DNA from 2 places in the Shewanella avicenniae genome. Region 1 is predicted to be linked to the other one. Evidence: predicted binding sites of a transcription regulator. Region 1 holds the regulator's gene; the other holds the start of a gene.

Region 1 (15,239 bases):
TCGCTGGCAGCATCACAAAGGTTAGGCGGTGGTCGACAATCCAGCTTCTCGCAGCGGCTCGCTGCGGGCATGATAAAACTGAGAAATATGCTGCCCAAATTGGCGATAAATACCTTGCTGCTGAGTTGGCCGCGCGGCAGTAGCATCGCTGCCATTGGTGGCCTCATTGGCTTTGCCTTTACTGCTAAAGTCTGCCGCAACGCGATTGCGAATGTCGCGTCTATCAAATGCCGGTTTAGAGGGCGACAGTAATTGCAGCATCTGCGCCTTACTTTGGTGTTGGCGCTGTTGCTGACCACCTTGTTCCTGCTGCTGTTGCTGATTGGATTGTTGCCGCTCATGAATGGTATCCGCCTGTCGTGCTTGTTGCTGGGCAAGTACGTTAGCGCGTTCATTTTGCGAATTAAGCGCGCGCTCTTCATGGTTGCTGGTGGCTTGCTGTGGTGGAATCACCGGCGGACGTTGTAAGTTTTCAGCGCGCGCAACATCGGTCGCGGGATTACTGGTCGCGATCGGAATTTGCGGATAGTTAGAGATAACTTGCATGCTGAAACCTCACTGAGTTGACTAAATTCTAGTCAAACAGCGGCTTAAATAAAACCCTTTTGCATGCTCCACTGCTGAAAATGGCGTAAAAATTCATCCGTGTGCGAGATAAACGGCGCATGTGAGGCTTTGTTGATGATCACGTCTGTTGCGTCAACGCCTTGGTTCATCTCTGTGTTGAGTAGTGGTACGACTCGACGTGGCACCAAACCATCAAGTTTGCCCCATATTCTTAACCAAGGGCTGTTCACCTGTTTGAGTGAATCTCGCAGATCGACCGAACCTAACATCGCTAATCCTTGTTCCAGCGCGCTTGCTTGAGGTTGCGGTCTCGCGAGCACTAACTCTCGGATACGTTTGATGTCGTCGCGAGCTGTTTCGCTGCCCATCGCCTGCAGGGCTAAAAAGCGTTCTACGGTTTTTGGCAGATCTTGGAGGAGCTGTTGTTCAAATTGCTGTAACACAGGCGCAGCGATCCCCGGCCATTGTTGCTCTGGCTCAGCAAGAAAGCAGGGCGAAGAGGCAACAGTAATCAACCCTGAGACCAAGTCTGGATAGCGTTGCGCGATACGCGTTGCCAATAATCCGCCGAGCGACCAGCCTAGTACCAACGACTGCGACGGAATATGTGCGGCGATGGCATCAACCCACTCTTCAAAATCGCCTTCAACAGCATTGCTATCACCAAAGCCCGGCAGATCAATGGCGAGACAACTATACTGATGCAAATGCTCAAGCAAGGGCAGAAAGATGCTGCTGTTAACGCCCCAACCATGCAGTAACACCAAAGGTTGGCCGTTACCCACGGCATGATAGAACAGGGATGTCGAAGTCATTACTACGCTCAAGGATGAGTTATGGTTAGCCGTTATTTTGCGGTTCGCTGGGCCCGATTGGCGAACATTTTACCCAACCGCTGCTTACTGTGTCATCAGACCATTCTGACAAAGCCAGCGTCACCCACTATCGACTCGCAAATGATTGCTCAGCAGCGTGGCATCTGTCAGCCGTGTTTAACCAGCTGCCTTTATGATACCGATATCTGTCTTGGTTGCGGTAAAGTGATGCAAGTAGCTGCAGAGTATTGTGGTGGCTGCATCAAGTCGCGCCCCATTCCTGTCGTTGCGCCAGCGAGTTATCACACTATGCTCGGGCGGCTGATCCCCGCGATCAAATACCAAGCACAGTTTGCCGCCATGCCAGCATTGATTGAGGCGTTAGCGCAACGCATCGAGTCGCTTTGTCAGCAGCAGCTACTCAGCTTGCCACAAGTGTTGCTGCCGGTGCCGTTACATCGACAGCGACTAAGCAGTCGTGGTTACAATCAGGCGTGGCTAATCGCTCATGCATTATCATCACGGCTCGGTATTGCGATGGATGACCAACTGTTAATCCGTGTCAAACATACTCCTGCGCAGGCACAACTCTCTGGTAAACAACGGCGGCAAAATTTAGCGGATGCGTTTGCCTTAACCCGCCCTTTGCCCTATCAGCGAATAGCCTTGGTGGATGATGTGGTGACGACGGGCAGTACGGTTGATGCCATTGCGCGGGTGCTGCGTGCCTCGGCACCTAGTGTGCAGGTGTGGTGTTTAGCTCGCGCAGAGGCTCCATCACTGCAGGATAAATCCTAATCAGCCGGGCACTGGGCGATTTTTTCAAGACGCTATGCAGTTTCGTATGTTAATGGGACTACAAAGCGGCGTTTATCAGGAGTATCATAGTGAGCAATTCTTACTAAATCACTCAGGTTTATCCTGATGGAGCAGGTTTTCATGATCAGTATTTCTGAAGCAGCTCAGGCTCACTTTGTGAAGCTGCTGGCTGACCAGCCAGAAGGCACTAACATCCGCGTATTTGTTATCAGCCCAGGTACTCCACAGGCTGAGTGTGGCGTATCTTACTGCCCACCCGATGCAGTTGAAGCTGACGATATCGAAATTGAATTTAATGGCTTTAATGCCATGGTTGACGAGAAAAGCGCACCATTTTTGGAAGAAGCCAGTATCGATCTGACCACGGATCAACTGGGTTCTCAACTGACGTTGAAAGCACCAAATGCCAAAATGCGTAAAGTGGATGATGATGCGCCGCTGCGTGATCGCATCGAATACATGATCCAATCTGAAATCAACCCGCAGTTGGCCAGCCACGGTGGTCACATCATGTTGGTCGAACTGACTGACGACGGTGTTGCCGTGTTGCAATTCGGCGGTGGCTGTAACGGTTGTTCAATGGTTGATGTGACCCTAAAAGATGGTATTGAAAAGCAGATGCTGGAGCGTTTTGCTGGCGAACTGACTGCAGTGAAAGATGCTACCGACCATCAGCATGGCGAGCACTCGTTCCAATAAGCTCTGTCTCTATTGCTCAATCAAACTGATTGAAAAGGCAGATAAAAAAAAGGCGCGTGAGCGCCTTTTTTGTCGACTGAAATTAGCTTAAGGCGCTAAAAACTGCTGACGTCGCCACCAGTAATAGCCGCCGAGACTTACGCTACGCGCCAGCATAAAGCCTGACAGCGCCAGCCATAATCCCTGATTGTGCCAAGCTTGAGTGAGCCACCATAAGGGTAAAAATACCCCAACACTGGCGACCATCATGCTGTTACGCATGATGCGACCTTTGGCGGCACCAATAAACACTCCATCGAACAGGTAGCAGCCAAACGACAAGATCGGCAGGGCAATCAACCAGGGTAGCAGGGCGCTTGCTGCGGTAATCACGCCCTCAATTGAGGTCATCAAACCAATCAATTGCGTGCCCCACAGCCAAAATCCGAGAGAAAACATCACGGCGACCACTGCCGACCAGATAAATGCCAACGATACCGTGGCATGTAACTCTGGGTAACTGTGTTCACCGGTGGCGCGGCCAACTTCGGCTTCGGCGTAATAGGCGATGCCATCTAGCGCATAGGAGATCAGCAGTAGCAGATTGAGCATGACTGCGTTAGCGGCGACTGTGTTATCACCGAGGCTGGCACCGGCAAAGGTGATAAACGCAAAGGTTAATTGTAAAAATAAACTGCGAATAAAAATGTCGCGATTCAGGCGTAATAGTTTGCTGAAATCGACCAATCTGAGCGCGCGAATGAGTGGCTTAAGCGGCAGTTCGCCTAGTTGTGGCAACAGCTGCTTGATAAAAAACAGTGCCACCAATGTACTGATAATATCGGCAAGCACAGAGGCAAACGCTACTCCTTGCACACCCCAGCCGAAGCCCATCACAAACAACAGATCGAGCCCGATATTGACACTGTTGGCGATGATTAATTGCCACATGGCTGCCTTAGGTTGTTGCCGCCCCATCAACCACCCCAGCAGCACCATATTCAACAGCGCAAAGGGCGCACCCCAAATACGGATGTTAAAATAAGCATGACCGGACTGACGTACGTCGCTGCTGGCATCATTAAACTGCATTGCCAACTGCCAAATGGGCCACTGTAGCAGTAAAAATAGCGCCGCAATGACTAAGGCGATGAGGCTTGATTGCAGCAATATTTGCAGCTGCGCGGCGTTGTCACGCCGCCCCACACTTTGTGCAACTAAAGCTGTGGTGGACATGCGTAGGAATCCCATTAACCACAACATCAATGTTATAATCGTCGCACCAACCGCCACGCCGCCCAAGTAGGCTGCGTCACTCAGATGCCCAATCACCGCCGTGTCTACTAAGCCTAACAATGGCACGGTGATATTCGACAAAATCATCGGCAGCGCGAGTGCGAGTAACTTTTTATGACGTTGCTGAGTTGAGACAAAACTGCGCTTATTCATGGATTTTGGAGATAAATTAACATGTTGATTAGGTTGTGTTTGGCACTGTTTGTGGTGGCGCTAATGCCGGTGAAAGTGGCCAGTGCTGCGGTTATTCTACAATATCACCATGTGTCTGAAACTTCACCCGCGGTCACCAGTGTGTCACCGGCTCAGTTTAATGAGCAGATGCAATATCTGGCGCAGCAAAAGTTCAATGTGGTGCCGTTGGCCGAGGTTATCGCTGCCATTAAGCAAGGCAAAGCGTTGCCCGCGAAAACTGTCGCCATCACCTTTGACGATGGTTACCGCAACATTGCGGAAAACGCGGCGCCTATTTTGCGTAAATATGGCTTTCCGTTCACCTTGTTTGTCGCGATCGAGCCGATTGAGAAAGGCTTTGGCGAGATGATGGATTGGAACCAGTTGCAGGCGTTGGCGGATGCTGGCGCAACGATCGCAAATCATTCATGGGGGCATGAGCATCTGATCCGCCGTTTGCCCAATGAAAACCGTGAGCAATGGTTGGCGCGGATCCGCGATAATCTAGAACGTACTGAGGCGGCGATTAAACAGCATACTGGTCAAAGCGTTAAAACCTTGGCGTATCCCTATGGCGAATACAATACTGATTTGCAGCAGTTGTTGCAGCAGATGGGCTATATCGGCGTAGGCCAACAAAGCGGAGCGGCGGGGCAATATTCAGATTTAACCGCCATTCCGCGTTTTCCGGTGGCAGGCGCCTATGCCAACATGGAAACGCTCAAGGCCAAACTGAATTCGTTGAATATGCCGGTGATCGCCCAAACACCCACCAATCCACAACTTGATCTGAGCGACACGCAACCCGTTTTAAGCCTTAAAATCGTCATGGATGATATTCAAAAATCGCAACTTACCTGTTTTGTGCATGGGCAGGGCAAGCAGTTACCCATTTGGGTTGATGCCGACACCTTCACAATTCAAGCGCAAAAACCTTTGCCCGCAGGGCGTTCTCGTTACAATTGCACCGCGCCGAGCAAATCCCAGTCAGGTTACTACTGGTTTAGTCAGCCGTGGGTTCGTCCTCTGGCCGATGGTACGTGGGTGCAAGAATAAGCTATTGCTAAGTTAACAGAACCAAAATAGCTGTTGTTTGTCATAAAACTCTGTTAACAATTTTGTAGTATAGTGAGCGCCAATTAGCTGAATCTGCTGTTTAATTCTGCTTACTTAAGCTTTTGATAAGACTTCGCCACTAGTGTGGCGAGGTTTTTGCGGCGAGCAATTTAGGATCTTTAGGATCTTTAGGAGCAACTTTTTGATTTCTGTAGTAATTCCTGCCAAAGATGAAACGGGTAACATAGGTCCACTGATTACCGAAATTCATCAAGCACTTAATGCGCTTACGCCGTTCGAAGTGATTGTGGTCGATGATGGTAGTACTGATGGTACCGCGGCCGAAGTGGTGAACACCGCAAATGCATTAGGTTGTGCGGCAAAAGCCGTCATCCATAAACAGAGCACTGGGCAGAGTACTGCAGTCTGGACGGGAGTACGACAAGCCGCCGGTGAGTGGATTGTTACCCTAGATGCCGATGGTCAGAATGATCCGGCAGATATTCCTGCCATGATTGCACTGGCGAAAGGAATTACAGCAAAAGATTTCTGTATCGCGGGTTATCGTAAAAACCGCAAAGATACCGCATGGAAACGGTTCCAATCGCGCTTTGCCAACAAAGTACGTAACGCAATGTTGCACGATGGTGTACCTGACACCGGTTGTGGATTAAAGCTGTTCCCACGAGAAACCTTTATCAAGATGCCGTACTTTAATCACATGCATCGCTATATTCCGGCATTGGTTCGTCGAATGGGCGGTGAAGTGCAAATTTCGGTGGTTAACCATCGTGATCGTCAGGTAGGCGTATCTAAATATACTGCTTGGAACCGTGCTTGGGTCGGCATTGTCGATATCCTCGGTGTTATGTGGTTAATCCGTCGAGCCAAAATTGCGGAGATCAAACAGATTGAAACTAGTCTCGCTGCTGACAAGTAAACAATTTGGCAAATCCCTGTTTACTGTCCTGATCTTTGTGCTGCTGGCACTGCTGGTAGAAACAGGATGGTTTGAGCATCTCACCGATAAACATTGGGTAGCAGAGTTAATCAATCAAGATGGCATCAGTGGTGATGCCATGGTGTTTGGTTGCGCAGTGCTATTTATGGCGGTGGGTGGACCACGGCAGCTGGTGGCGCTGGTGTACGGTTACACCTTAGGTTCAGCGCTCGGCACCTTGATGGCGGCACTGGCCGCGATTGTTGGCTGTAGCGTTACTTTTTATGTGGCGCGCTTTACCGTCAAAGGGTTAGTGAATCGTCATTTTGGTAAAAAAACCAAGAAGTTCGAGCAGTTTATTTGCCATAAGACGTGGCTCAAAGTGGTGATCATTCGCTTTTTGCCAGTGGGCAGTAATCTGGTGACTAACCTGTTAGCAGGTTCAACCCATACCCCATCGAGCGGTTTTTTCCTCGGCAGTTTTATCGGTTACTTACCACAAACTTTCATTTTCGCCAGCGCTGGTGCCGGCATCGGCTTCTCAGATCATTTTACCTTGCTGTTTAGCTGTATTTTGCTGGTGGCATCCAGCTTGATTGGCACATATCTCTATCGTCGTCGCGTGCAACCTACCATGGCAGATATTCTTGCGGAAGAAAAAGAGACCCAAGCATGACCTTGTTGAAACGTTATTTTGAGTCGGACGATTATCGCCGTACTTTTTGGGCTTTGTTTGTGCTCACCCTCATTATGGTGATGCTCGGGGTTGGGTTGCGTTCCCCATGGCCTGCGGATGAACCACGGTTTGTGGAAGTTGCGCGGGAGATGGTGGCCAGCGGTCAATGGTTATTTCCTGCCCGTGGCGGCGAGTTTTATCCCGATAAACCGCCGGTATTTATGTGGTCGATTGCGCTGTGTTACCAGTTGCTTGGAAATCTGCAGCTGGCATTTCTGATCCCTAATGCGCTGTGCGGGCTGTTGACCACTATGTTGGTATTTGACCTCGGAGCGCGCATTTGGAATGTTCGCACCGGGCGTAACGCTGCGTTGCTGCTGCTGTTGGTGCCGCAGTTTCTGATCCAAGTTAAGGCCGCGCAGATCGACGCTATGGTGATGTGTTGGATCACTGTCGGCTGTTATGGCCTGATCCGGCACTTCTTTGTTGGCCCAAGTTGGCGTTGGTACTTCATCTCATGGGCATTCATGGGGTTGGGGATTATCACTAAAGGTGTTGGTTTTCTGCCGTTACTCATGCTGCTGCCGTTAGGCGTTTATGCATGGCGCACTGGCCTGTATCGCGACCGTTGGCACTGGAAAGCCGCATTAGGCCCAGTGGTGATGCTGGCGGTGATTGGCTGCTGGTTAGTGCCGATGGTCGTCACCGTACTGAGCTCGGGCGATGCGCAGCACTTGGCCTATATGAATAACATCTTGTTCAAGCAAACCGGTCAGCGTTATGTGGCGGCATGGCACCATATTAAGCCGTGGTATTTCTTTATGTTGTCGGTGATCCCCTGGATGTGGTTACCGCTTACCCTGCTGGCCATTGCTTATTGGAAGCAACTGGTCGCCAGTATCAAAGCTGATCCGCGTATTGCCATTTTACTGTTGTGGGTGGCGCTGGTGATCCTGTTTTTCAGTCTGAGCCCTGGTAAACGTAACGTCTACATTCTGCCTGCATTGCCAATGGCGTGTTTAGCCTTTGCGGCCGCGTTGCAGCAAGTGAGTCAGTGCAAATGGTTTGAGCGTCTGCTACAGGGCTTGTTGTGGTTGTTCGGCGTGGTGATTTTACTGCTGGCGATTGGCGCGATGTTGGATCATCCGGCGATTGTGAAAAAGCTGGCTGACTACACCGATGACTTAAGCCATGTGGGCTATTTTACCCTGAGCATGGCGCTTGGCTGGTTGCTACTTTTGTTACTCGCACGTAAGCAAGCTGCATTGCTGCAAGCGGGCGTTATCTCCATCTTTGGTTGGGCGCTCTACAGCACTTGGGGGTATGGTTTGCTGGAACATATGCGGACGCCAAAAGATGTCATGCAGCAAACAGCTGCAGTGGTGGGCGATGGGCAGGTAGGACTGATCGATTTCAAAGAGCAGTTCATTTTGTTCTCACCGATCGACATCACTCATTTCAGTTATCTGGCGCCTGTTGAGCAGCAAGAGCGCAACGCGTGGCAGTGGCAACAGCAGCAGGCGAATCGCTACTTGTTAGTGCCAGCCTCAGAAAAGCTGCAGTGTTTTGATATGAGCAAAGGGCAGGATATGGGCGAAGCCCATCGTGAAAGCTGGCTTCTACTTGGCGCTGATGCGCGGATGCCAGATTGCCCCGCACCCGAGGTGACCACTGTGTTCTTTACCCATAAACCGGGGGCGTGGATGCAGGAGTAACGCTGCAGGTTATTTTCAGCAACTGCTCATTTTTTTCAGCAACCATTGAGTTGAAATAGAAAAGCCGTACAGCCTCTGACTCTGTACGGCTTTTTCATTAGATTGGGTGGCACACTGATTGAATGAGCAGCATTTATGTCGTGGCACTGGCTTCCATTGAGTCAGCGTTGATTGCCTAGCTACTCGCCCCGTCACCGGTCACTGGAAGACGTATCGTTAGTGTACCGCTTGCAGCCAGCAACTGGATTGCAACTCTGTGGCCGCGTGCGTTTCTAGCACTATGCCCAATGCGCGGGCGCTCTTGGCCACCAATTGCAGGCGGCGCTTATCTTTATGGTCGAGTTGATCTACCCAACTCACGACAGCACTCGTGGTGCCGCTAGTGAGCGCGCGCTCGGTCGCCCACAACGCTTCCACTTCATCACGCGCATGTACTTGCAGCACCCGATCCATTCGTACACCAGCATTCGCCAAAATGGTTTTGTAGCCTGCAAAGCCGGGATTGATTAACACAATCCAGCGCCCTTGTTGGCTAAGTTGCGCTAATTGGCTGCTGAGTTGTTGCAGCTCGCGGCGACCATTGCTACTGGACGGCAGATTCGACACGCCAACGTCATTAACATCGCTGCTTTCGCTATCGCGCCATAAGCCGGGGTGACGCGGGGCATTACCTTGCAACATACTCATAGCCAATCTCCGTTACGAATAATGCCAACTGCTAGACCTTCGATGGTGAGTGATTGCTCACTTAGGTCAACTTTAATTGGCTTGTAGGCTTCATTTTCAGCGTGCAGATAGACTACATTGCCTTTGCGTTCGAAGCGCTTCACGGTCACGTCATCTTCGACGCGGGCAACGACCACTTGGCCGTTACGGGCTTCCTGCATTTTGTGAACCGCAAGTAGGTCACCTTCTAGAATGCCGATATCCTTCATACTGTCGCCGCGTACCCGCAGCAGAAAGTCTGCACTGGGGTGGAACATCATAGGATCAACTTGGTAGAACTGCTCGATATGCTCTTGCGCCAGAATCGGTTCACCCGCAGCCACTTGGCCGATCAGCGGCAATCCTTGTTCCTCATCCGCCATCTCTTCTTGTGGCAGACGAATCCCCCGCGAGGTACCGGGCATAATTTCGATACAGCCTTTTTTGGCGAGCGCTTTTAGGTGCTCTTCGGCGGCATTGGCACTTTTAAAGCCCAAGCGACGCGCGATTTCAGCACGTGTTGGCGGCATGCCGGTTTCGGCGATGTTGCGCTTAATCAGATCAAGGATCTGCGATTGTCTTGGCGTCAGAGGTCTCATGATAAATCCTGTTTTTTCATACAGTACCTGTCAGTATATACAGTATTTAGTTTCGTGCAACTATTAACCAATTGGTAGCACGTTAACGCACGCTGGACGGATTCTGGTATTCTATGGTCATCAAACGTAGGTTTTATAGAAACATGTCAACTCATACCTCATTCTGGCTGTCTGCCGTTCGCTGGCTTCAACGTAAATTGGTGCACACAGTGGTGGTGCCGCAAGATCCTTTCGCAGACCTCAATCTCGATCGTGACCGTCCGGTTGTTTATGTGATGAAGACCGAATCGTGCAGCGATAAAGCCGCACTGGCCGATGTGACCTACAAACTGGGAATGCCGAGCCCGTACTCAGCGTTGAGCTTGGCTGAGCACTCGCTACCACGGGTGTTGTGTTTGGAAGATGCCAAACCCTTGTTCGGTGCCCGTAAGCAGAATCACGCTTATCTCAGCACTTTTCGTCAGTTGTTGAGCTTGCACCAGCAAGATCCCGCGTTGGATGTGCAGTTGGTGCCGGTGAGCCTCTATTGGGGACGTACCCCGGGTAAAGAAGATGACACCATGCGCGCCGCCGTATTTGAGCGTGAAAGCCCAAGCTGGCTGCGCAAGTTTCTGATGATTTTATTCCTCGGCCGCGACAACTTTGTTCAGTTTGCCAATGCGGTGTCATTGCGGGTGATGGCCGAGCAACATGGCACCGACGAGGCGATTGCCCATAAACTGTCGCGGGTAGCACGGGTGCATTTCCGCCGTCAACGCAAAGTGATGACCGGGCCAGTATTGCCTAATCGCCAAGCACTGTTTGCCGAGTTGCTGCGCAGTGACAATATTCAAGAAGCGATCAACGAAGAGGCGGCGTCGAAGAAGATTTCTCAATCAGAAGCGCGCCACGTCGCAGAAAAATATCTTGATGAGATTGCGGCGGATTACTCTGACAGCTTGATCCGCATCTCTGAGCGTTTGCTGACCTGGTTGTGGAACAAACTCTACAGCGGGATCAACATTAAGGGCGCTGAGCAGATCCGCCAATTGCATCATGACGGCCATGAAATTGTCTATGTGCCGTGTCACCGCAGCCATATGGATTACCTGCTGCTGTCTTACATTCTCTATTTTCAAGGGATGGTACCGCCGCATATCGCTGCGGGGATCAACCTTAACTTTTGGCCCGCAGGGCCTATGTTCCGCCGCGGTGGTGCTTTCTTTATTCGTCGCAGTTTCAATGGTAATAAGCTCTATACAGCGGTGTTTAAAGAGTACCTCGACCGCTTATTCGCCAAAGGCTATTCGGTGGAGTATTTCACCGAAGGTGGCCGTTCGCGTACTGGGCGATTGTTAGCGCCCAAGACCGGCATGCTGGCGATGACCATGCACTCAGTGTTGCGCGGCATTGAACGCCCCGTCACTTTGGTGCCAGTCTATTTGGGTTATGACCATGTGATGGAAGTGGCCACCTATCTGAAGGAGCTGCGCGGCTCCGAGAAGAAAAAGGAATCGGTGTGGCAGGTGCTGGGCGCGATCCGTAAGCTGGGCAATTTCGGCCAAGGTTATGTGAATTTTGGCGAGCCTATTAACTTGCAGCAATTCCTCACTGAAAAGCAGCCGGACTGGCGCAATATTGATCCTGAGTCTGAGCAAAAGCCTGCTTGGCTAACCCCTGCGGTCAATTCGCTGGCAACGAAAGTGATGACGCGCATCAATGATGCCGCCGCCGCAACCGCTGTCACCCTCACCAGCACAGTGTTATTGGCGACCGAACAAAACGCACTTGAGCGTGGCAAGCTGGAGCACCAACTTAACTTCTATCTCGATCTGTTAAAACAAGTGCCTTACACAGGTTTTATCTCGGTTGCCGAGGGTGATGGTGCCGCCTTGTTGCAACAGGGCTTAGATCTTAAAAAATTCTGTATTCAAAATGATGGAATTGGCGATATAGTGTCCATTGATGAAAATGTTGCGGTAACCATGACTTATTACCGAAACAACATCATTCATCTGTTTGCGATTCCCTCATTGTTAGCATGTTGCCTAATTGGCTTTGAAAACAGCAATCGCGAACAGATGCATCAGGTGCTGCAACGCCTGTATCCATTGTTGAAAGCCGAGCTGTTTATGGGCTGCCAACAGGTACAGCAATATGCCGATAAATTGCTGGCACGATTTGCGTCTATGGGCTTTATCAGCGGTGATGATCAGCAATGGCGCGTAACGCCAGAAGGCGAGCTGCCACTGACGCTGCTGGCCGAAGTGATGAGTGAAACGCTGCAACGTTACGCGATGATCTTCAACCTGCTGGCAGCCAATCCGCAAATTGAGCGTGGCGATTTAGAGTTAGAAAGCCATCTTTTGGCCAGCCGACTCGGCCGTTTGCATGGCATAACAGCACCGGAATTCTACGACAAGAAGTTGTACTCAATGCTCAGTATAAAACTCAAAGAGCTTGGGTATCTCAACAATAACAACAATATGGATGAGATTTCCGCCGTGCGCGATCTAGTTAACCAGTTATTGACGCCTCAAGTTCGTCAAACAATTGTTGCCAGTGCGGAAGTCCAACAGGAGAGTTGATGAAGCACAGCAACAGCCCTGATTCGCCGCGGTCGTTGATCGGCGGGGCGATGATTATTGCCGGTACCACGGTCGGTGCCGGTATGTTTTCGCTACCTGTGACTGGCGCCGGCATGTGGTTTAGTTATGCCGCGATCATGCTGGTCGGTGTGTGGTTCTGCATGTGGATGTCGGGGTTACTGCTACTCGAAACCAACCTGCATTTTGAACCGGGTGCCAGCTTTGACACCTTAACCCGCAAAACCCTCGGCCAGTTCTGGCGGGTGGTCAATGGCGCTTCTATCGCCTTTGTGCTCTACATTCTCACCTACGCCTACATCAGTGGCGGCGGTTCCATCGTAAATCATGCGATTTCATTTTCAGGGCTAGATCTGCCACAAAGTATGGCGGCGTTAGTGTTCGCCATTGTGCTGGCGTTAGTGGTGATGGTGTCGACCAAAGCGGTTGATCGTTTCACCACCATTATGATTGGCGGCATGGTGATCTCCTTCGTATTGGCCATCGGCAATCTGTGGCTGGAAGTCGATCCGGTCAAGCTGTGGCAACCGGATGGTGAGCAAGTGTTTTCGCCTTACTTGTGGGCCGCCATTCCCTTCGGCCTCACTAGCTTTGGTTACCACGGTAATGTGCCATCGTTGATGAAATATTACGGTCGCCAGCCCAAGACTATTGTTAAAGCGATCAGCATAGGTACCGCGTTTGCGCTGGTGATTTACCTCGGCTGGATGGTTGCCACCATGGGCAATCTCAGCCGTAGCTCATTTGCTGAGGTAATTGCCGCCGGTGGCAACATGGGCGTGCTGGTGGGCGCGCTGCAAAACGTGGTCGACAGCGACTTGATGAACAGCATGTTGACCCTGTTTGCTAACCTCGCAGTGGCCAGCTCCTTCCTTGGGGTGACGCTGGGGTTATTCGACTATGTGGCGGATCTGTTTGGCTTTGATGATAGCCGCAGCGGCCGTATCAAAACCTCACTGGTGACCTTTGTGCCGCCGACCATACTGGGCGTGTTATTCCCTGATGGCTTTTTGATTGCGATTGGCTTTGCCGGTTTAGCGGCCACCATTTGGGCAGTCATTGTGCCAGCCCTGATGGCCTATCGTTCACGTCAGCTATTTGCTGAAGCCAAAGGCTTTAGAGTGCCAGGCGGGACACCGCTGATTGTGATTGTGGTGCTCTTTGGTGTGGTCACTGCGGTGTGTCATCTGTTATCGATGGCCAACATTCTACCTGTGTACCACGGCTAAGCCTGCGGGGTGACTAGCGCGGCGATAAAAGCAGCGCTAGTCAACTTAAGGTAAACGTTAACTTAATGACCTGCTTGACATTTTTTTTGGTTGCAGTAATTTAAGCGCACAGCGTCACGCTGTTCTCTCGCGGGTGTAGTTCAATGGTAGAACGGCAGCTTCCCAAGCTGCATACGAGGGTTCGATTCCCTTCACCCGCTCCAATGATCTCCGCTGAAATTTCTTTTTTATCCGGCAATTTTTTGATGGTTAGCCCAATAAAAAACCACTGTGATTACTGCATCTTGCAGAAATAACAGTGGCTTGATCTTTGTTGGCGTGCGCTTAGATATCGAATACTAGGCTGCCCGGCGGCAGGAACGGCCAGTTAAGCCGACTTGGGGTGGTTGCTCCTTGCTCACCAAAGAAGTAACCGGTTTGCGGCGTAGCAAATACTTGGCTGCCTTTTGTTAGCCCCAACTGTTTCACGCGCTGATGGCTGAATGTTGCTTCCCACAACTCATCGCTATCCCAACCGCGCGGCGCCAGTTCAACACGCGCTTCGGCACCAATTGCGGTTACCGCCACTACATCAAACGGCAAACAGGCTTGGCTATTCGGTTTGTCGGCTAATTCCAGTTCGTGGCTACGAACGTATAACACGCCATTTTGCTGCAGCTCAGTTTGTTCGGGCGGTACCAGAAATGCTTCTCCGTTGCGCCAGTGATCTTGCTGCCAATCGACATTCAGCACGTTAACGTTACCGAGAAAATCAAACACAAAGCGACTGTTGGGCTGCGCATACAGTTCCGCAGGGGCATTGATCTGCTCAATATGGCCGTTGCTCATCACCACCACCCGATCAGACAGTTCCAATGCTTCGTCCTGATCGTGAGTCACGAACACGCTGGTGAATTTGAGTTCGTCATGCAGGCTGCGCAGCCAACGGCGTAACTCTTTACGTACCTTGGCATCCAATGCGCCGAATGGCTCATCCAGCAGCAGCACTTCAGGTTGCGTGGCCAATGCGCGTGCCAGCGCAATCCGCTGCTTTTGCCCGCCAGAGAGTTGTTCTGGGTAGCGTTGTGCCAAATGCGCCAGCTGGACGGTTTCCAACAGTTGGTTCACCCGCTGTTTGATTTCTGCGGCGGATGGCCGTTGCTTTCGTGGCATCACTTGCAGACCAAAGGCGACGTTTTCTGCCACCGTCATGTGGCGAAACAGCGCGTAGTTTTGGAAAACAAAACCCACACGACGTTCACGCACATGCACTTGAGTAACGTCCCGGTCACCAAAATAAAGTTGGCCGCTATCCGCCCCTTCAAGCCCAGCGATAATACGCAGCAAGGTGGTTTTACCTGAGCCAGAAGGCCCCAGTAGCCCGATCATCTCTCCCTCTTGAATAT
Region 2 (15,239 bases), 1.9 Mb from region 1:
GTTACAGCAGAATATGCTCTGCTTTTACCTTCACAGTCAACCCACTGTTAAGTTGAACTTGAATGTCTTCTTTGTTGATGTCGCTGATTACGCCCGGCACCGGGGTAGCACCCAACTTAACATTGACCTTTTGGCCTGATGTCAGTTGAGACAACTCAGCTTGCACAAGATTCACTACTGGTGCTTCAACTTTCTTCGGCGCAGGCTTTTTAAAGCTGGCTTTTTTAGCGAAATCGGCTTTGGCACGAGGCTTACGCTTAGCGTTATCACGCGGCTTTTGTTCGCCTTCAGCGGTTTTGCCAGCAGCTTTAGCTGTTTCTTGGCGACGCGCTTTCGCTTTATCTTGGCTATCTTTCAACGCCTGTTGGGCATGTTCAATATGTTCAGCTTCAAGCGCACCACATGGGTTACCGTCGAGATCAACGCGTTGTACGCCTTCTTTCAACGATTTCAGATAGCGCCAGCTATTAGTGTAGCGGCGGATGGCAATACGTAACTGAGTTTTGCTGACTTTGGAATCATCGGCTAACCGTTCAGCCAAGTCTTGAAACAGGCCAATTTTCAGAGGCTTAGTTTCGCCTTCAGCAATAAAACATAACGGGAACGTCTCGTAAAGATAAGCCAGGATGGCGTTGGTATCGGTCAACTTTTCTGTTGATTCCATAATAAATCCACAAATTGCAGGGACGCCAGCACGGTTGTTTTAAGTGCACGCGACTGGGTCATTAATTACTACTATCCGTAAGGACAGCGCTCTCATACGTATGATCCGGCTGCCGACGGTGTCATAATTTACCATAACAACTCTGAACTCGAGTTGCCACATTGATAAACGCCACCATCTGCCAAAGCCGCCTATTATAAGCGGCATTATGACGAAATCGACTACAATCCGCCGAAAATCGTGCGCCTTTTAAGCAAACACACACTTTTCAAAACTAGCAACGAGGGTTTCAAGCCCAATTTGATCCGTTTCATCGAAACGGGCGAACTTTGGACTATCAATATCGAGTACCGCAATTACCTTGCCATCTTGGCGTACTGGCACCACGATTTCGGAGTTACTTGCCGCATCACAGGCGATATGCCCGTCAAATTCATGCACATTTTCTACGCGCTGGGTTTTGTCTTCTGCCACAGCGGTACCACACACGCCTTTACCCACGGCAATACGGCTACAGGCGACTTTGCCTTGAAAGGGGCCGAGCACCAATTGGCCCTCTTTCATCAGGTAGAAACCCACCCAATTAAGATCGGTCAACTGATCATTTAGTAGTGCGGAGAAGTTAGACATGGCACAAATGAGATCGTGCTCGCCTTCGAAGAGTGCTTGTACCTGACGGTCGAGTGATTGGTAAAACTCGGAGATCATTCAACGCTCGCTATTATTGAGTTTCGGATTCTGATTTTTTGCTTCGTTTGGCGGGAGCTTTTTCAGGCACTCCACCCTTGAGCAAATTGGACAGCGTATCTTTATTGGATGCTAAATAAAAAGCAAGCTTTTCAATTACGTTATCTTCGAGCTCAAGTTCACTTTGTTGCAGGAACGGAATTAGGTTATCAGCGACATCTAGCATGCGGTCATACGCATCGGCCTCTTTCTTCGAAGCAAACGTCATTTTCTCTACCCCATCTCTGACAACCACAAATTGTGTAATAACGGCCATGACTGCCCCTTAAACTGTGTATTTATACAGTACAAGCTTCGCACATTTTTTGCCGCTGGTGCAACCATTTATCGGTTTCTGTTAAGATTGCGCTCTCTATCGGCAAGGGTAATGATATTATTTTGGCCTTAAACCAATTGCGCTTTTGGGTGGAGTAGCTTCCTCTATGACCGGTTCTTCAACGACACCGCGCAAACATTGCAATTTAATTGTGTGTCGCGGCTGCGATTTAGTCGTCAGTAAACGTGCGTTGCCCTCAGGGGTTCGCGCGGTCTGCCCGCAATGCAATACTGCCCTTTATGATCAACCATACTGCGCGCTTAATGGCGTGTTGGCGTTATGTATTACCGCCATTTTACTGTACATCCCATCAATGCTATTTCCGGTGTTAGAGATCCATTTTCTCGGCAGTATTCGTAGCAGTACCGTGTTTCAAGGCGCAATGGCGGTGTGGCATCAAGGATATTGGGTGGTCGGCCTTGGGGTGTTACTTGGCGCGGTAATCGCACCGGCGGTATTACTGGGTTCGATCATGGCGCAGTTACTGATTATTCAAACCGGTTGGTATCGCTCCAAGTTTGGTCGGGACACTTTAAATGGATTGTTGCGTTATCATAGTTTTATTAACCAATTGTCGATGCTTGAGATTTACGTGATCAGCTTTTTGGTAACCTCATTTCAGTTATCAGATTTTGCCGATGTTTACTTCGGCCTTGGTACGCTGTGCTTTACCCTGTTATTTGTGATTACACTGTTTTTGCAGCGCGAATATAACCTAGAACATATGTGGGGTTACGTCAGTGAATCACACGACTAAGTCCCGCGGCATTGAGCTGGGGCTCTTCCGCTGCCAAGTGTGTGGTGAATTAAATGACCAACAGCTGAGTCATTGCAGTCGCTGTCATTCAGCGATCCATCCGCGCAATTATCGCAGTTTGCAAAACAGCTGGGCCTTGTTAATCACTGCCGCCATTTTGTTGTTTCCAGCCAATATCTACCCGATCACCACCCTCACCAAAAGTGGTGTAGTCACCCACGAAACGATTTTTTCTGGGATATTGCGCTTAGTTCACGCCGATTTGATGCCGATTGCGGTAATTGTATTCACCGCCAGTATTTTAGTGCCTTGGCTAAAAGTGATCGGCTTGGCGTTTTATCTCTCTGCGATCAGTTTCAACATGCCAATTTCGCGCAAAAAGCTCACCATTGGCTTTCATATTATTGAATGGATTGGGCGCTGGTCGATGCTTGATCTGTTTGTGATTTCGTTATCGGTAGCGTTAGTTAGCATGGGGCAGTTGCTTGACGCACAGCCCGCGCCCGCCGCTACCGCGTTTGCATTAGTGATATTTTTTACTCAGTTAGCCGCTAAGACTCTGGATACAAGGCTACTTTGGGATCAACTGGATAAACATGATGACACACCCTGAGCAACCAAAAGTGGTTCGAAAAAAGTTATTTTCTCCGGTATGGCTGTTACCTATCATCGCCCTCGCCTTGGGCGCATGGTTGGGCATTAAAAGCATTCGAGAATCTGGCGTTGATGTACGGGTACACTTTCCTAGCGCAACCGGGATCGATGTCAGCAAGACCTTAGTGCGTTATAAAGGCTTGAACGTTGGCAAAGTGGTCGATATCTCCATCGATGACAACCTCGAAGGCGTGAACGTTGATCTGGTGCTCGACTATCGTGCCAACAGCCTGCTACGTGAAAACACCAAATTTTGGTTAGTCACCCCAAAAGCCAGTATCACCGGCGTTGAGGGCTTAGATGCGCTGTTTTCCGGTAACTACATTGGTATGTTGCCCGGCGAAGGCGATTTTCAAGATCAGTTTGAAGCCGAGCGTGAAGCCCCCACCGTTATCCCTGCCGGCGATGGTTTAGTCATCGAATTAAGCGCAGACGAACTTGGCTCACTTGATGTTGGTTCGCCCATTTTCTATCGCCAAATTCCAGTGGGAAATATCGTGAGCTACCACCTGGATGAGCACAAAAAAATCCAACTTAAAGGGTTTGTGCAACGCCAGTATGCCCATCTGGTCAAGCAAGATTCACGTTTTTGGAATGTGTCTGGTGTGCGCGTTGATGCATCACTGTCTGGTATCAAAATCGATACTGAAAGCATTGCCTCTATTCTCGCTGGCGGTATCGGCTTTAGTTCACCAGAACTCTCCGCTGCAGCAAACGATGATCAGCTCTTTCAACTGTACGACAGCCAACAAGAAGCCCAAGGTGGTAGCAGCTTTCTGTTAACCGCGGCGAGTGCCGACGGCATCAAAGTCGGTACCGATGTGGTGTTCCGCGAATTGCCGGTTGGCGAAGTTGAAGAACTGAAACTTACAGATGATGGTGTAGCGATCCACATTCGCATGGACCGCCCTTACTCAGCGTTAATTGGCACTGATGCGCAGTTTTGGGTAGAAGGTGCAGAGTTGTCGCTAAGCAAAGTTTCCCATCCTGAGCGCCTGATCAGCGGTAATGTCATTCGCTTTACCCCAGGTTCAGGTTCACCTAAAACCGAATATCCGTTACTGGCTGCGGCACCAGAATCAAACGGCGAACCATTAGCCATTACCCTATTCGCCGCCGAAAACCCCGGTACCAACGTTGGGGCAGATATTCGCTACCGCAACGTTAAAATTGGTGAAGTCACCGCCGTTAACCTCAACAGCGATTTTAATGGGGTTAGTATTCTTGCTGAAATCGATGCACCATTCGCCAAGTTAGTCAATCAAGGCAGCGACTTCATTGTGCAATCACCGCTACAGGTGAAAGCATCGCTTGAGGGGATCGAAGTGAATGGCACCGATGTTGATAACATCACTAAAGGCAGAATCGATTTGCGCCCCGGTAAAGGCAAAAGTCTGAGCACCGATGCCCGCTTACCGATTTTTGCGTCTGCAGAAGCCGCCAGCCACTACTACCAACATCAAAAGCAATTGGTATGGCAACTCCATAGCCCAACGACGGCGGTCAGCAATGGCAGCGATGTTTTTTACAAACAGATGAAAATTGGCAAAGTCAGCGACGTTAAGTGGCAAGCCGCTCATGACAGTTTTGCAATTACGCTGGCAATTGACCCAACCTATCGGTCATTACTTTCCGAACGCAGCGTATTTTGGCCCACAGAAGCGCTGACATTAGATGCCAACCTCAATGGTGTCGAATTATCGGTTGCTCCGTTGTCAGGCATTATCAAAGGCGGCGTTACGCTTGGGCTACTTAGCGAACCTGCGACAGATAACCACCTACTTTACGCCAGCAAAACCTTGGCCGAGCAACAGTCAGTGCCCGTTGCATTAACCTTGCCGCTCAGTGCTGGGCTACATTCTGGTGCGGATATCCGCTATCGCGGCAACACGGTTGGCACCGTTGCCAAGGTACATCTGAGCGATGATATGCAAGCGTTAACCGCAACAGCTTATCTCTACGGTCGTTTTGCCGAGCAGTTGCGCCGTAGCGACAGTCACTATCAGCTTGAAGATGCTGAGCTATCGTTAAACGGCGTTAAAAACGCCAGCGCAGTGATTACGGGCCCGTTTATTTCGGTGACGCCCGGCACGGCTGCCCAGCTCATTGACCAGTTTGCGGTGGCGCCTGCCGCTTCCGCAATCGACACCGGTCATCCATTGGCCATTACCTTAGTGCGCGACGAACTGGGTTCCATCAAGCAAGGCACGGGTATTTTCTACCGTGGTATTCGCATTGGTGAAGTCAGCCACTACCAATTATCAGCAGCAGGCAATCAAGTGGTGATCGACGGCCTAATCGCCGAGCAGTATCAACATCTGGTTAATGCCAGCAGCCACTTTTTTGATTTGTCAGGGATTAAGATTGACGCTGGGATTTTCTCTGGCGTACAAGTCGAAACAGGCTCAATGGAAAATATCATCGCTGGCGGGATTGGGGTCGCGACGGAGTTTAATACTCAAACCGCAGGGAAAGCAGAAGCCCCGTTCATCCTTGAGAACAAACCTCAAGCTGACTGGCTAAAATGGGCTCCAGCGCTGTAACAGCAAGCTGATAAAATACCCAAAGGCGGTCTCAGTTTGAGACCGCCTTTTTTATGCATGCTAAAAAGCTTTTGGACAAAAATGAGTTACCGTAAGTGAGTAACTTACCTGTCTAGAGAAGCGGTTAAAACTTGATAACAATCTATTTCTAATAGCAAATCAGAATCAATCGATGATCCTGCCAATGATAAATATCACCAGCCCGCTAAAGCCTGCTAAAACAGCGAAATGGTTTGAACCTGCAATTGCAGCAACTATTGCACTACAAATGAGAATAAAGCCTCCGAATTCCCATTTCGCACCAGACCTTTTTACCCTAACAGGGTTGGCATTAACTGCGTTAGGTAACGGCCATCCACATCCGGGACACGCCATCGCTTTATCAGATATATCCCTGCCACATTCACTGCACTTGATTAGCGCCACTTCGCCTCCCATGCCTTAAACACCCAACTGGTACGGCCTGATTTCTATAGACACTCTGTAGTATTACTAAAATTTGGTCAATCAGTGTGTATCACACCTAGCCTAAATTTATGACGCCGACTTTCAATGGGGCATACTTAATCTAAAATACAGCGACATTTTGGAAATGCACTGCACCCCCAAAATTCGTGCCCTGCATTACTGCCCGATTTTGCTGTTCTAAGTACCATTGGTTCACCACATTTAGGGCATGTTCTCGATGTGACTTCCTCTGTTTTTTCCACGGTCTGTTTGAGTTGTGCTGTGTATTCCTCATTTGCAGTAGGAACATCACTATATGCCTCTGGCGCAATGATAACCTCTTCATTTGCTGTGCTGCAGGAAGTGCTTATAGCATCTTTAACTAGTTGCCTAAGGTCAGCCAATACATAAGACCTTGCAGCTTTAACCCTAAGTAAAGTGAATCCAGCTGAGGCACACGCTCTATTTACGAACTCATCACGTTGCTGAACCTTTTTGGTGTTATGACTTGCATCATCAAGTTCAACGCCGAGTATAAGTGAGCAATCGTCTTTATTGCATAAAACAAAATCAAAGTGCTTTGATGACACTTTATTAAATGCCCGTTGCCAGTTTGTTCGATTCATTCCTGATATCGGCACCAGCACATCTGCAATGCGCACTTTGGCAAATACCAAGGCGTCATTACCAACTGCTTGGACTAATGCACCATAAAAAGAACGCTCTGCTTTTGTGAGCAAAAATTGAGTCGATTGATATGTGTATTGGGATTGATCCGGTTTACTACCTAAAAGTGCTATAACGATGAGCAGTACGATGCAAGTCAGCAAAAATAGCAGTGCAATATCCATATTTAAATTGTCGATTCCATGTTGTGAGCAACTAATCAAGGTTACTTTGTAGCATTATTAAAATTTGGTCAATTAGCTCAAGATAACGAGTCCTAGCTCCGTAGCTTGGCATGAGGTAATCGGATAACCGTACTTTCACCCCGAAAGTCATCATCCATAAAACCAATAAGCGAGCACAATAGCGGCCAATATCCCTGCAACATCGGCCAGCAAGCCACAAGCAACGGCGTGGCGACCATTTTTAATGCCCACCGCGCCAAAATAAACCGCTAACACGTAAAATGTGGTTTCTGTGCTGCCTTGAAATATCGAGGCGAGTCGCCCAGCAAAAGAATCCACCCCATAATGATTCATGGTTTCTAACATCATGGCGCGGGCACCGGACCCACTGAAAGGCTTCATCAGGGCAGTAGGCAAGGCATCAACAAAACGGTTATCAATACCAACTAACGCCACTAGCCAGCGTAACGCGTCAAGTAGCAGATCGAGCGCACCTGAGCCACGCAACAGTGCAATGGCGAGCAACATGGCTAGCAAATATGGGATCAGTTTTATCGCTTGCTCAAAGCCCTCTTTAGCACCATCAACAAACTCTTCATAAACGGCCACATGGCGCACCAATGCCGTAAGCACGAATGAAAAGATAAGCCCGAGCAGTACTATGTTGCCAGCGAGTGTCGATACATGGCCGATCATATCTGCGCTCAAGGTGCCGAGGTAAGCGATTAAGCTCCCTAAAAATGCAACACCTGCGGCGGCATAGGCCGCTACGGTCAAATTGAGTAACGGCAACCGTTGCCACCATGCAACCGCTAACAGCCCGACTAATGTCGAGCAGGAGGTCGCTAGTAATATCGGCAAAAATACATCTGCCGGAGCAACGGCGCCTTGCTGAGCGCGATAGAGAAAGATAGTCACCGGCACCAGCGTAACCGACGAGGTATTCAGCACTAAAAACATGATTTGCGCATTACTGGCCGTGTCAGGTTGGCCATTATGTCGCTGTAAATCGGCCATGGCTTTTAAGCCCAGTGGCGTGGCTGCAGTATCTAAACCCAACAGGTTTGCAGTGAGGTTCATAGTCACACTACCAAAGGCTCGATCACCTTTAGGGAGTTCGGGCATCAATTTGGCAAGCAATGGCTCAAACAACTTTGCTAACACGCCAATCATTCCCGACAGTTCGCCCAAGCGCATTAACCCCATCCATAAACTCAACACGCCAATTAATCCCAAGGCGATTTTCGCCGCTAAGGTGGCACTATCAAACACGGCGGCCATCGTCGTGCCCACCACGTCTGTATCACCATGGGCTAAACGCCACGCCACAGCCGCCAAGGCCACCGCAAAGAAGTAACTCCAAATCTTATTTAGCAAACTCGCTCTCCAGCTTTTTGACCGACCTAATGCTATAATCGGCGCAATTTGTAATGCTGCTTATCGGTTATGGTTCAATTAAATCAAGATTTTATCAATAGTATCGCGAATGATTTGCCCGCAGAATTATCCCTCGACGATTTTATCGCCTATTGTGATAAACCTCTGCGACCATCATTACGAGTAAATACGCTTAAAATTAGTGCTGAGGTACTGGTTACGCGCTTAACCACCGCTGGTTGGGAATTATCGCCCGTGCCTTGGTGTCACGATGGATTTTGGTTCACTGCGCCAAACGATATTCAACCCGGTAATACCGTTGAGCATCTTCAAGGGTTATTTTATATTCAAGAAGCCAGTTCAATGATGCCGCCTACCGCACTCTTTGACCAATTGCCGATGCCAGACGCGGTATTGGATATGGCATCAGCCCCAGGCTCAAAAACCACGCAAATTGCTGCATTAATGAATAATTGCGGCTTATTGGTGGCAAACGAATATTCCTCAAGCCGCACTAAGATACTGCATGCCAATCTTGGCAGAATGGGAGTCAGCAACACTGCCATGACCCACTTTGATGCGCGGGTGTTTGGTGAATATCTTTATGAAACTTTCGACGCAATTTTATTGGATGCGCCCTGCAGTGGCGAAGGCACGATTCGCAAAGATCCGCTGGCACTTAAAGATTGGCGTCAAAGCGATATCGACGACATTGCCGCGACGCAACGCGATTTGATTATCTCCGCCTTTTTGGCACTCAAACCCGGTGGCACCTTGGTGTATTCCACCTGCACGCTCAATAAACGAGAAAACCATCAGGTGTGCCACTTTCTAAAGCAGCAATATGGTGATGCGGTTGAATTTGTGTCGTTAGCCAATCTTTTTCCCAATGCCGACAAAGCGTTATCAGAAGAAGGTTTCTTGCATATCTGGCCGCAGATCTATGACAGCGAAGGCTTCTTCGTGGCCAAACTGAAAAAGACTGCCTCCGTGCAGCCACTAAGCAGCACCAACAATAAAGCGCGAAATTTCCCGTTCACACCGATCAGCCACAAGCAGTTTCAGGAACTTAAGCAAACGATTGGTGAATTACTGCAATACAACTTTGATCAACAACGCTTGTGGCAGCGGGATGATGAAATCTGGTTATTCCCCGAGGGCATTGCGCCACTATTAGACAAAATGCGTTTCCAGCGCTTAGGGCTTAAGGTAGCAGAAGTCAGTAAACATGGTCTCAAAGTGCAACAGGAAGCAATCTCTGCCCTCGCCTATGCAGCGAGCGCGATTGAGCTAACTGAGCCGCAAGCCATTGAGTACTTGATGGGGCGCGACATTGCCCTTGCTGGCAATGAAAAAGCGCAAGGTGAATGTTTGGTAGCGTGGCAAGGGGTACCGCTGGGAATGGCAAAGCATCTTGGTAACCGCTTGAAGAACCAATTGCCACGGCATCAAGTGCGTGACAAGGTTTCATCTAGCAGCTCAAAATAACATAGAAGTATATTTAATAACCAATTAGTATAAAAAATATACCCAAATGCGCATTGCATTTTAAAATCTCGTCTAGACTTTGATCAGAGATAGCAATCCTGTCACATCTCGACTTAAGCGCACGGCTCTTAATGAGCCATTCCCCTGGGCCCAGAACATTGGAAATAGTTTTGGGCCTTTTTTTATCTGTCGTTTAACCAAAAAACAGCAGCTTCCGGCGGATTTGAATCTTAAACTCAGCCGTGACCTTCACAATACTGCCTTATTATCAACGATATGGCTTGGCTTCTTTAAAGCAGTTAAAGAAGTTGTCTGTGGTATAGGCCGCCAACTCATCGAACGACTCGCCGCGTAACTCCGCCACAAAGCGGGCAACATCTTTTACGAACGCAGGCTGATTTTCTTTGCCACGGTGCGGTACTGGCGCCAAAAATGGTGAATCAGTTTCAACCAACAAGCGTTCTTTCGGGATCTTTTTAACTACATCCCGCAGTGCATCAGCATTACGGAAAGTCACAATCCCCGAAATAGAGATATAGAAACCGATATCCATCGCAGCTTTTGCCATTTCCCAGCTTTCGGTAAAGCAATGTAATACACCGCCGCATTTTTCAGCGTGGCCATTGTTGAGGATATCGAGCGTATCTTGACGGGCATCGCGGGTATGAATAATCAGCGGTTTGTTGAGTTCAACCGCCACCTCAACTTGCGATTCAAAACATTGTTGCTGTAGCGCTTTGTTGTCTGGGCTATAGAAGTAATCCAGCCCCGTTTCCCCAATCGCAACGACTTTGTCGGTTTGCGCAAAACGGCGTAAATCAGCAGCGGATACACCATTTTCAACATCTAGCGGATGCACACCGGCTGATAACAATACGTTAGGGAATGGCATCATACGTTGTTGCATCGCTTCAAACTCTTGAAGGCGTACATTCACGCATAAAAAATGGGAGATACCGAGCGATTGGGCATCGGTTAATACGGCATTTAGCGTCGCTTCATCTGGTGCAATTTTCAGACGGTCCAGATGGCAATGGGAATCAACTAACACAACAACTTCCGAGGAAAAACATGAGGGCGCACAGAATAACTGTGCTACATGGTGCAGGTCAAATCGCCGCTGGCCAATTCTCTTGATAACAAGTTTTCAATGAGTTGTTTGTGTTCGGCAGCTTCAGAGACTATTTTGACGCCAATCCCTGCAGGACGACCGCCGGAAGCACCCATTGGATTAATCCACACAACTACGCCTTGAAACTCATGCATGCCGGTGCTGCCAGGCAAACGATAGCCTACCTTGATATCTTGACCGAGAAAATGAGGCTCTGTCGTTGCCACGAACAATCCTGCCGGGGTAATAAACGGCATATAGGCGCGATAAAGCTGATGTAAAGTGTCGAAATTCGCTATCAAATCAACCATAAGATACGTTCGTTATTTCAGTCTCTTATATTCTATGACATAACTTTGCAAAATTGCCAAATAATTGACAGTTGGCATTTGCATTAGTTGACGGCTGTCTTGCATTACACGCTGTGCTAATTCGGCGATTTTGGCGCAGACAAAAGGTTCTACAGCGGTATTTTTTAACTGCTCCAAGAGCACGTGATAAACCAGTTTCAACACATCGAAAATATTATCTTCTTTAACATCAGATAATTGCTGAACAAGGTGCCCGGTACTAAAGCTTTGTTCTACCCATGTTTTAAATTGCTGTAGCTGGTTAAATCGCTCTGACTGCAGCGCTTCTTTTAACGCTATCGCGCCACCAACAACAGGCAGAGACCATGCCAAGTCTGCAATACTGAGCGTTAATGGTTGTAGCCAAGCAGCAACGTCATTCAGCGAAGGTGGTTGCACATTCACGCGCTGACAACGGCTGGTGATAGTCGGCAACAAGCCACCGGCAATATCAGTCTGCAACAGCAATAAGGTGTTGCGGCCGGGTTCTTCTAAGGTTTTAAGCAGTGCGTTGGCGGCAGCTTGGTTCATTCGCTCGCTCTGTTGAATAACGGCGATGCGATATCCGCCCTGCTGCGCTGTGGCTGCAAGCGACTGACACAGTTCGCGAACCTGCTCTACCTTGATTTGATTACCCTCAGCCTTGAGCCAATACACATCAGGATGGTTACCCGCGGCGAGTAAGCGACAGGCACGGCATTGCCCACAGGCTGGATTGGTGTGGTTATCACACAAACAGTTGGCCACAATTTCATGAGCGAGGAGTAATCCACCATCAGCAACGGCAAGCGGTAACAGCAAGGCATGCGCCAGACGTTGCTGCTGCTGTTGTTGCTGCAATTGCTGCAGGGCTGAATTAATCCAAGGTAACGAGCTCATCAGTCCACCAAGCGCTGTTTTAATACCGCAAGGATATCGGCATGCACTTTTTCAAGCGGTTGTGTCGCATCAATCACTTCAATATTGGCATCCGCCGCAGCCAGTGCTAAATAGGTGTCACGCGCGCGTTCGAAAAATTCTATGGCTTGCTGTTCAATCCGATCCAGTGCGCCACGATTAGCCGCTCTGGCTAACCCTAAACTAGGCGGAATATCTAAATACAAGGTTAAGTCGGGCGCAAAATCACCCAAGGTGGCGCGACTCACGGCTTGAACCAGTGGCAGTAAACCTCGGCCACCGCCTTGATAAGCCAACGATGATAGATTGTGGCGGTCACCCAATACCCAATCCCCCTTGGCCAACGCTGGCTTAATGACATTCGCCACTAATTGCGCCCGTGCCGCATACATCAATAAACATTCTGCTTCGTCACAGAGTGGGTCTTCGTTGCTTACCTGCTTGACCAAATCACGGATCTTTTCTGCCGTTGGGGTGCCACCGGGCTCGCGGGTGCAAACTGGTTCAGCACCGTTCAACTGATGCAAAAAATCCCTAACTAAGGCGATAGCGCTAGACTTGCCAGCGCCCTCAAGACCTTCAATTACAATAAATTTTCCGGCAGTAGTCGGATTAGCCATTATCTATTTCTCTGGTATTTATCAACGGCTCGATTATGTTCAGCCAAGGTTGATGAAAAAATATGGGAACCATCATTACGAGACACAAAATAGAGATAGTTCACATCGGCTGGATGTGCTGCTGCGAGCAAAGATTCTCGTCCCGGTGCCGCAATCGGCGTTGGCGGTAAGCCCTTAATCACATAGGTATTAAATGGTGTTGCTTCTCGTAGATCTTTACGGCGAATATTGCCGTCAAAGCGGTCACCCATGCCATAAATTACCGTTGGATCGGTTTGTAAGCGCATACCTTTACGCAGCCGATTAATAAATACTGCGGCGATCAGTGGCCGCTCAGACTCTTGCCCGGTTTCCTTTTCGATAATCGAGGCTAACGTCAGTAGCTCATAGGGAGATTCCAAGGGCAGATTGCTATCGCGGTTCTGCCAAATCTCCGCTAACTGCTGCTGCATTTTGCCATAACTCTGGCTCAAAATTGTTTCGATGCTGCTGGATGCGCGATATTGGTAAGTATCCGGGAAGAACTTGCCCTCGGGGAGTTCACTACTGTCACCATTGGCAGCTAACACCTTGTTAAATACGTCGTTATCCACACTGAGATGTGGCACCTTTTGCAGATATTGGCGCCACTCTTGAATGGTTTTGCCTTCGATTAAGGTCAACACAAAGCGCTTTTCATCACCACTGGCGATCCGTTGCAGCAATGTGGTCACTGTGTCGCTCGGCGTGATTTCATACAGCCCACTGCGGATCTGTGTCAGTTCAGGGTGTAATTTACCCAGCAGTTTCCAACGCCAGTTGTAAGCGATTAATTTATCTTCCGCTAATATTTTACCTAGCTTGCGAAATGACACTCCGCGTTGCAAGGCGAGTTCTTGCGCTTCGGCAACGACCAGCGGTTGCTGTGCCAGTTGCACTGTTTGTTGGTAAGCCCAAAATCCTGCGACAGCCACTAACGCAGCAAGGCTAAACACTGCCGCTAACAGGCGCACTATCCATTTATTCATTGCGGCACCAACGTTTGCTGCAACGATGCAGTGGCATTCCAGCGTTCAAAATGAACGCCGTCTGCGCAGACTACATCCACCACGCCGATTAAACTATTACACAGCAACAGGTGTTTGGCGCGTTTGAGTTCAGTCAATGACACAGGCCGCAGTTCAACATCGATACCGAGCTCTATAAGTTGCAGGATTAGCTGTTGCCGCATGACCCCAGATACGCCGCTTTGAGCATGACTTGGACTGACGGCGATGAGCTTTTCGGCCATCGAAAATAACAACACGAGGTTAGCCATTGAGGCTTCGATAATCTGCTGTTGTTGATCCAACACCAGCCAATCATCCGTCCCATTCGGTAACGACTGCGACTTGATCAATACCTGCTCTAATCGATTGCAGTGTTTGATACCTGCAAGCAGTGGTTGTGCGGCCAACGTAACGGAAGATAACGCAAGGCTGACACCATGAGCGCGCCAAGCCGCATATTGAGCAGGAAGCTGACTGACACTCAGGACTTCATTCGGTGTTGGCGCAGCAGGTGCAGCATAACCGCGACCACCCACACCACGAGAAACCAATAATTTGAGGCAGTGCAGCGGATGGGCTTGCGCGATTGAATCGATTAACGCCAGTAAATCCGCCGAGGCACGCCAACAAAAACCGAGCCGAGCTGTCGATTCTTGCAAGCGTTGTAGATAGCTTTCAAGGAAACGTACTTGGCCTTGTGAATCAACGGCCATAGTGACAAACACGCCATCACCATAGGCAAAAGCTCGATCGCTTGGGTCGAGCTTCGCATCCATTTTGCCGTTAATCCATGTTTGCGCCACGCGTTAGTCCTGACTGATCCGGCTCGCTACCGCATCTTGCTGATCTTTGTATTTAGCATTTTTACGGGTGTTATAAGGCTTAGCCACTGGACCAGACAAACGCTCAAAGTTCAGCGCACCAATGGTCATCAATGGCCGCAAGGCTAACGGCAATTTACCGCTGTTGTAGAACTCCAACACAATACGTCCTTGCCAACCCGGATCGATACGATGGGCAGTGACGTGCACCATCAAGCCTAAGCGTGCCAATGATGAACGCCCATCTAACCAACCGACGATATCCGCGGGCAGATGCACGCTTTCAAAGGTCACTGCAAGCGCGAGTTCGCCTGGGTGCAAAAAGAACGCATCACCGTCAGCGATGTCAATTTGATCGCTCATCACCCGATCTAACGCCGCCTGCACTTCCGCCTTAGGACCACTTAAATCGATGTAAGGCGCGGTGTGATCTTTAAACACACGAAACGTATGCCCCAAACGCACGTCCACGCTCACACCACTGATGGCATCGCTTTCAGGACGAGGATCAATCGTGATGGTGCCATCATCTAAACAGGCGATAATTTCGTTATCGGTCAAACGCATA

Evidence for each region. The regulator LexA, encoded in region 1, represses DNA repair genes until DNA is damaged. The targets are predictions, from matches to a motif close to TACTGTATNNNNATACAGTA.
Region 2: a site for LexA is predicted at 1,680-1,699, ahead of JYB87_RS10255 (YebG family protein). Genes of this name have one in related genera too.

What each region holds. Positions count from the first base shown of each region.
Region 1 covers NZ_CP071503.1:53,228-68,466, forward strand. Annotated here, with positions in the region: gene JYB87_RS00260 (hypothetical protein) at 22-546, opposite strand; gene bioH (pimeloyl-ACP methyl ester esterase BioH) at 591-1,382, opposite strand; gene JYB87_RS00270 (ComF family protein) at 1,404-2,180, shown strand; gene nfuA (Fe-S biogenesis protein NfuA) at 2,322-2,900, shown strand; gene JYB87_RS00280 (MATE family efflux transporter) at 2,988-4,328, opposite strand; gene JYB87_RS00285 (polysaccharide deacetylase family protein) at 4,350-5,405, shown strand; gene JYB87_RS00290 (glycosyltransferase family 2 protein) at 5,608-6,345, shown strand; gene JYB87_RS00295 (TVP38/TMEM64 family protein) at 6,317-7,021, shown strand; gene JYB87_RS00300 (ArnT family glycosyltransferase) at 7,018-8,736, shown strand; gene JYB87_RS00305 (cell division inhibitor SulA) at 8,953-9,423, opposite strand; gene lexA (transcriptional repressor LexA) at 9,420-10,040, opposite strand; gene plsB (glycerol-3-phosphate 1-O-acyltransferase PlsB) at 10,184-12,607, shown strand; gene mtr (tryptophan permease) at 12,607-13,854, shown strand; tRNA gene JYB87_RS00325 (tRNA-Gly) at 13,984-14,057, shown strand; gene JYB87_RS00330 (sulfate/molybdate ABC transporter ATP-binding protein) at 14,179-15,239, opposite strand, start outside.
Region 2 covers NZ_CP071503.1:2,326,522-2,341,760, forward strand. Annotated here, with positions in the region: gene proQ (RNA chaperone ProQ) at 2-664, opposite strand; gene JYB87_RS10250 (GAF domain-containing protein) at 914-1,372, opposite strand; gene JYB87_RS10255 (YebG family protein) at 1,386-1,667, opposite strand; gene JYB87_RS10260 (paraquat-inducible protein A) at 1,834-2,484, shown strand; gene JYB87_RS10265 (paraquat-inducible protein A) at 2,468-3,097, shown strand; gene JYB87_RS10270 (PqiB family protein) at 3,084-5,681, shown strand; gene JYB87_RS10280 (DUF2726 domain-containing protein) at 6,245-6,979, opposite strand; gene JYB87_RS10285 (nucleoside recognition domain-containing protein) at 7,130-8,356, opposite strand; gene rsmF (16S rRNA (cytosine(1407)-C(5))-methyltransferase RsmF) at 8,426-9,844, shown strand; gene JYB87_RS10295 (TatD family hydrolase) at 10,113-10,895, opposite strand; gene JYB87_RS10300 (PilZ domain-containing protein) at 10,940-11,266, opposite strand; gene holB (DNA polymerase III subunit delta') at 11,279-12,184, opposite strand; gene tmk (dTMP kinase) at 12,184-12,822, opposite strand; gene mltG (endolytic transglycosylase MltG) at 12,822-13,829, opposite strand; gene pabC (aminodeoxychorismate lyase) at 13,826-14,653, opposite strand; gene dcd (dCTP deaminase) at 14,657-15,238, opposite strand.